Regions from separate parts of the Phytobacter diazotrophicus genome, predicted to be linked through region 3. Evidence: predicted binding sites of a transcription regulator. Region 3 holds the regulator's gene; each other region holds the start of a gene.

What was found. Region 3 encodes CRP, which controls carbon source genes, mostly activating them, when cyclic AMP is high. Its sites were predicted from a motif close to ATGTGANNNNNNTCACAT; they were not measured.
Region 1: uxuA (mannonate dehydratase) is a predicted target of CRP. The motif match lies at 1,418-1,435, and genes of this name have one in related genera.
Region 2: bhsA (multiple stress resistance protein BhsA) is a predicted target of CRP. The motif match lies at 1,293-1,310, and genes of this name have one in related genera.

The regions. Positions count from the first base shown of each region.
Region 1 covers NZ_CM125428.1:790,784-793,062, reverse strand. The annotation lists gene uxuA (mannonate dehydratase) at 158-1,228, opposite strand; gene uxaC (glucuronate isomerase) at 1,555-2,279, shown strand, end outside.
Region 2 covers NZ_CM125428.1:2,208,079-2,210,357, forward strand. The annotation lists gene ACS0RQ_RS10820 (glycine zipper 2TM domain-containing protein) at 1-37, shown strand, start outside; gene ACS0RQ_RS10825 (TetR/AcrR family transcriptional regulator) at 504-1,136, opposite strand; gene bhsA (multiple stress resistance protein BhsA) at 1,381-1,638, shown strand; gene ldtC (L,D-transpeptidase LdtC) at 1,709-2,279, opposite strand, start outside.
Region 3 covers NZ_CM125428.1:457,038-459,316, reverse strand. The annotation lists gene ACS0RQ_RS02105 (phosphoribulokinase) at 1-68, shown strand, start outside; gene ACS0RQ_RS02100 (OsmC family protein) at 169-573, opposite strand; gene crp (cAMP-activated global transcriptional regulator CRP) at 883-1,515, shown strand; gene ACS0RQ_RS02090 (YccS/YhfK family putative transporter) at 1,569-2,279, shown strand, end outside.

The DNA.
Region 1 (2,279 bases), 330 kb from region 3:
ATGAGGAGTAGAGGGGAGTAGACCGGGAAGAAGAGAGATGACGGGGTATGAAAAAGCGCAGCCGGGACATCCGGTTGCGCCGTAAAACGCCTTATCAGGCGCGCCTGATTTCAGAACCGCAGGGATCTGGCGATGCAATATCACCAGTTTCAGATCATTACGCCGATTGTTTTTGCAACGCTTCCCACAGGCCCACCAGGTAAGTAACACCCAGCGCGCGATCGTATAAGCCGTAGCCCGGACGACCGGTTTCCCCCCAGATAAAACGGCCATGATCCGGGCGAATATAACCCTCGAAACCATTGTCGTGCAGCGCTTGCATCACTTTGTACATATCCAGAGAGCCGTACTGTGACGGATGTGCGCACTCATAAAAGTCTTTATCCTTAATAAGTTTAATATTACGCACATGGGCAAAATGAATACGCTTGCGACGGGTAAATTCAGCCAGAATCTCGTAGACATTATTTTCAGGGTCTTCTGCAATTGAGCCCGTACACAGGGTGATACCATTGGCTTCTGAATCGACGGCGTTGCAGAGCCAATCCAGATCCTGACGATTTTTGACAACGCGCGGCAGGCCGAAAATAGAGTACGGCGGATCGTCAGGATGAATTGCCATTTTGACACCAACGTCTTCACAAACCGGAATGACTGCCTTAAGAAAATAAACTAAATTTTCCCGTAATTTTTCGTCGTCGACACCTTTATAACTGGCAAATAATTTCTGTACCTGCGCCAGACGTTCAGGTTCCCACCCAGGCAGTGCAAAGCCGTTTGAATTACTGAGCACCTCACTCACCACCTCTTCCAGGCTTTTATCAATATCCTTTTTCTCAAAGGCCATGGTCAGGGAGCCATCTGGCAGAACGTAGTTCATGTCCGTCTTCATCCAGTCAAAAACAGGCATGAAGTTGTAGCAAATGACCTTCACACCAAACCGCGCCAGATTGCGAATGGTTTGCTGGTAATTTTCAATGTAACGGTCGCGGCTCGGTAGACCAATTTTGATGTCATCATGAATATTAACGCTCTCGATGACTTCCATTTTCAGGCCGGCGGCGGTGGCCTGGCCGACCAACGCTTCAATCTTATCTTCGGGCCATATTTCACCCACCGGGATGTCGTACAACGCACCGACGACCCCTTCTACGCCCGGAACCTGGCGAATATATTCCAGAGAAACTTTGTCCTCTGTTGACCCAAACCACCGCATTGTCATCTGCATAGAACAACCTCAACCCGAATGAGTAAACAATACCTACCATACTAGTAGCTTATGAACAGTACATTAAAACGATGGGGTTTAATAATCAATAGATTTTCTGAATCAATAACGAAGGTTAAATAGATTGAAAAATATGTTAAGCATCCGTTAATAATCGAGATGCAAACACGATTAAAACACCATTTCAAAATTTGACACTCTTCACATAATTAAAAACTTATCTGGTATGGTAGTAGACTGAACGGTTTTTAGGTATACCGTAAATACAGCACAATTATTGATTTTATAAAAATTCCTTAAGTTAAAATTTCAGGAGCAAGTCGATCATGACGTTGATTAACGACGATTTTATGATTAACAGCAAAGCAGGAAAAACGCTCTATACGCGCTATGCGAAGAAGCAGCCAATACTGGATTATCATTGTCATCTTGAAGCCCGGGACATTTTCGAAAACAAACCTTTTCGCGATATCACCCAACTCTGGCTTGAAGGCGATCACTACAAATGGCGAGCCATGCGCGCCAATGGTATTCAGGAAAAATATATTACAGGCCATGCTTCTGCTGAGGAGAAGTTTGAAGCCTGGGCTAAAACGGTTGAATCCAGCTTTGGTAACCCGTTATATCACTGGACACATCTTGAACTCGCCACCTATTTTGATATTCACACCCCGCTAAACAGTAACAACTGGCGTGAGGTGATGAATGAATGTAACAATAAATTAAAAAACAGTGTTTTTTCACCCCGCGCACTTATTTCTCGGTCAAATGTTGAAATTATTTGCACGACGGATAAGCCCCTGGATGATTTGAAATATCACCAACTTCTTAAAAATGAGAAAGGGTTTGCTACGCGCGTACTACCGACATTTCGTCCCGATGAATTATTCGAAGCGGATCCCATCCGGTTTAGCCAATTTATCACTCAACTCGCTGAAATAAGTTCAGTCAATATTACGCATTTTTCATCATTCATTGCTGCGATTGCCGCGCGTATCGATTTCTTCCATGAGGTTGGCTGTCGTATTTCCGATCATGGCCCGGTAGAAGT
Region 2 (2,279 bases), 1.8 Mb from region 3:
TGACAACGGTCAGCTTATTTTGAATAACAAAGCCTAAAATAGCAGTACTGTACCCATTGGCTCCTCAATTGCTCAGGCTGAGGAGCCTTTTTTACAGGCCGAAGATTCAGATAAGATCGTGCTGGCGATAGAGCAGAAAGCCGGTAATGACCACCGAGAGAAACGCGAATAAAACCGAACCACCACATACAACCCAGAGCCCGAATAACAATGTTATTACTATTAGCACTTTAAGTAATGGTAATAGCAAAATCATTTCCATTTTCCTTCTGAATGTGAATAGTCAGCCAAAGTACATAAATTCCGTATATACAATAAGATAGCGTAGGGTTAGAACAATAAATTCGCTTATGTCGTCATCCTGACGTTTATGGTTCTTTTACAACTAATGGTTAGCAGCGAAATAATTCCTGTTTAATATTAGCAAAGCGGCAAAAACGGCATGCTGTTTTCACCTATTAATATAATAGGTGAAAACGATAATTATTGCTAAGGAAGGCAAATCAGGACGTGATCAACTGGGGCCATAAACGCAGAGTCGTCGCGGAAATTTGCAGCAATTTCTCACAACTTGCTCCTTCACGGGCGCTGATAGACATGCCCTGCAACACACAGCTTAAAAACTGCGCCAGTTCCTGAACGTCCGCGTGGGCGGGGATTTCCCCCCGTTGCTGACGTTGTAGCAAAAATTTAAGCAACAGTTGTTCCTGCTGCGCATGGCGTGACTTAATAGTCTGCGCAATTGCCTGCGAAGAGGCGGCCAGCGTCGCGGAAGTGTTGATCAGAAAACAGCCCGCCGGGGTTTCAGTGCTGGTAAAGCAGTGTGCCACCGCCGTGAAGTAATCTTTTAACGCCTGCCCCAGCGGTTTATCGTCGCATAACAACTGGGCTTCATGTTTTGCTGCAAAAAGCGAGATGTAGCGATCCAGCACTGCGCGGAACAGGCCTTCTTTATTTGTAAATTCCGCATACAGCGTCGGTGCTTTCGCGCCCGTTGCCTCTACGAGATCTGATAATGACGTGGCTTCGTAGCCATGCTGCCAGAATAATGCCATGGCCTTATCAAGCGCCACTTCCCTGTCGAACACTTTCGGTCGGCCACGGCTTTTTTTCATACAAGTGACTTCACTGGTCATAGTGCCGTTCAACCTTTGTTGGTTTGTTGAACAATCATTATAAAAATAAATGCTGTCAGACACCAGTAGCAAAATAGCACAAATTAATAAATTCTATCTATATGATAAATATGAATTTGTTAATTTAATTAACGTTCGTTATTAAAATGCATTGACGAGTGATATAGATCACACTTATGATTTGTCTATCGATCGTTAAGTAAATACTTACGACGCTACTTTCATCTGCTACAGGAACAAAATCATGAAAAACGTTAAAACTCTGATCGCCGCTGCCGTACTGAGCTCACTCTCTTTTGCAAGCTTCGCTGCCGTTGAAGTTCAAAACGCACCGGCAGGCCAACAGGAAGTCGCTGTTATTGGTGCTTCCGCGGGTGCCAACCTCTCTTCTGTTGAAGATCAACTGGCTCAAAAAGCCGATGAGATGGGCGCAAAATCTTACCGTATTACCTCTGTGACCGGTTCCGATACTCTGCACGGCACCGCAGTGCTGTACAAATAAGTTAAGCCACAGAATTAACCCTCATAAAAAAGGCCTCGCAAGTGCGAGGCCTTTTTTTGTTATACGGAAATTAAAGGGATTGTTGTAGCAGACTGTCATGGAGAGTGACATCCACCGGCATGCCAGAGCGCACTTCCATTGCGCGTTCAAATACATCGCTTGCGCTTTGTGGCGAATCTTTGAAAGTCTGCATAGTGGCATTGAGCACAATCGGCAATGTCTTCGGGTCGTCGTCGATAGATTTTGACAGTGGTTGATGCATTTCCACCAGGCGCGTGCCGTCAGGTTCAACCGACGCTTTTATCGGCGTGTTGATAATATTCACGCGCGTACCGGGTTTGATAACGCTAAACAATGTGGCGATGTCGTTATCACGCAGACGAATACATCCGGAGCTGACGCGCATGCCAATGCCAAAATCAGCGTTGGTCCCATGAATTAGATAGACACCACCGTACGCGGCAAGGCGAATGGCATGGTGGCCCATCGGGTTTTCCGGCCCGGCCGGAACGACCGCCGGTAAATCTATTCCCTGGGCTTTATAACGAGCGCGAATATTGGCCGTTGGTGTCCAGGTAGGATTAGCCCGTTTATCAGAAACGGTTGTCACCATGGTAGGCGTTAGGGTATCTCCACCCAGT
Region 3 (2,279 bases):
GGTTAGCAATGGAGCTGATCATGACACCGCTGGTCCAACGGCTGATGGAAGGGAAGAAGATTCAATAGGCCTCCAGCCGACACAACTTCTGCCTCCCTCTGAAGCCCCGGTAAACGCAGCGCCACCGGGGAATGTGTCGGATACGCGACGCTTATCCGACCTGTGTTCTCAGGCCTCAATCACCTCATATGAATGCGTGATTTTCACCGCTTTCTCCAGCATTAATGCCACGGAGCAATACTTCTCGGCAGAGAGATCCACCGCGCGCGATACCGCCGCCTCTTTTAGCTCTTTGCCGGTCACGATAAAGTGCAAATTGATATGCGTAAACAGACGCGGAGCCTCTTCACGACGCTCTGATGTCAGCTTCACTTCGCAATCTTTCACATCGTGGCGGCCTTTTTGCAGAATAGAGACAACATCGATAGCGCTGCATCCCCCTGCGGCCATCAGCACCATTTCCATCGGGCTTGGGGCTTTGTCGCCTGAGTTACCATCCATCAGGATCTGGTGCCCGGACGCAGACTCGCCAAGGAACGTTAAACCTTCTACCCATTTCACACGAGCTTGCATTTTTAATTCACTCCGGAGTTACAATTTTCTTTACAGATTACGCGCACATAAGAAAACTCGCAACGGAAGGCGACCTGCGTCAAGCTGAAGCGAGACACCAGGAGACAGGCGTTAAAAGCTATGCTAAAACAATCACGATGCTACAGTGATACATTGACGTTATGCATGTATGCAGAGGACATCACATATTACAGGCCGCAGGCATGTCTGACGGTCCACTTCCCAGGTATGGGGAAGATAGATTGCAACCCCGGACGCGATATGTGAATCCAGCGTCTGGAGCCAGCTTATAACAGAGGATAACCGCGCATGGTGCTTGGCAAACCGCAAACAGACCCGACTCTCGAATGGTTCTTGTCTCATTGCCACATTCATAAGTACCCGTCGAAGAGCACGCTGATTCACCAGGGTGAAAAAGCGGAAACGTTGTATTACATCGTCAAAGGCTCAGTGGCTGTGCTAATCAAGGATGAAGAAGGTAAAGAGATGATCCTCTCTTACCTTAACCAGGGAGATTTTATCGGTGAACTGGGTCTGTTCGAAGAGGGTCAGGAGCGCAGTGCATGGGTACGCGCTAAAACCGCTTGTGAAGTGGCCGAAATCTCCTACAAAAAATTCCGCCAGTTAATTCAGGTGAACCCGGATATTCTGATGCGTTTGTCTTCCCAGATGGCGCGTCGCCTGCAGGTCACCTCGGAAAAAGTCGGTAACCTCGCCTTCCTTGATGTAACGGGCCGTATCGCACAGACGCTGCTGAATCTGGCGAAACAACCGGATGCAATGACCCACCCGGACGGTATGCAAATTAAAATTACCCGCCAGGAAATTGGTCAGATCGTTGGCTGTTCCCGCGAAACCGTCGGCCGTATCCTGAAAATGCTGGAAGATCAAAACCTGATCTCCGCACACGGTAAAACCATTGTCGTGTACGGTACACGTTAATTCTCAAGCGGCGCATCGCCCTTAACGATGCGCCGTTTTTGTCTCTCTTCCCCATGTGGCGCAGGCTGATTTATCACCCCGAAATCAACTATGCACTGCGACAAACGCTGGTGTTATGCCTCCCTGTGACCGTGGGTCTGATCGCGGGTCGTCTCGATCTTGGTCTGCTGTTTTCTCTCGTTCCCGCCTGCTGCAATATTGCCGGTCTGGATACTCTGCATAAACGTTTCTTCAAACGCGTCATTATCGGCGGCACGCTCTTTGCGGGCAGTAGCCTCACGGTACAGCTATTACTGACGCAAAATATTCCGCTACCGCTGATTCTGAGCGGATTAACGCTCTTGCTCGGCGTCACAGCAGAAATCAGCGCATTACACGGGCGGCTTCTACCCGCCTCGCTCATTGCCGCCATCTTTACTCTCAGCCTCGCCGGTAACATGCCCATCTGGGAGCCGTTGCTGATTTATGGGCTGGGTACCCTGTGGTACGGCGCATTTAACGCCTTCTGGTTCTGGTTGTGGCGAGAGCAACCGCTGCGTGAATCCTTGAGCCTGCTGTATCGCCAACTGGCAGACTATTGCGAAGCGAAATACAGTTTACTGACGCAGCACGTCGATCCAGAAAAAGCTCTTCCGCCACTCCTGGCACGCCAGCAAAAGGCGGTGGATATGATTAGCCAGTGTTACCAACAACTGCATATGCTGGCGGCAAATAACAACAACGACTACAAGCGGTTACGCCGCGTCTTCCAGGTGGCGCTGGAC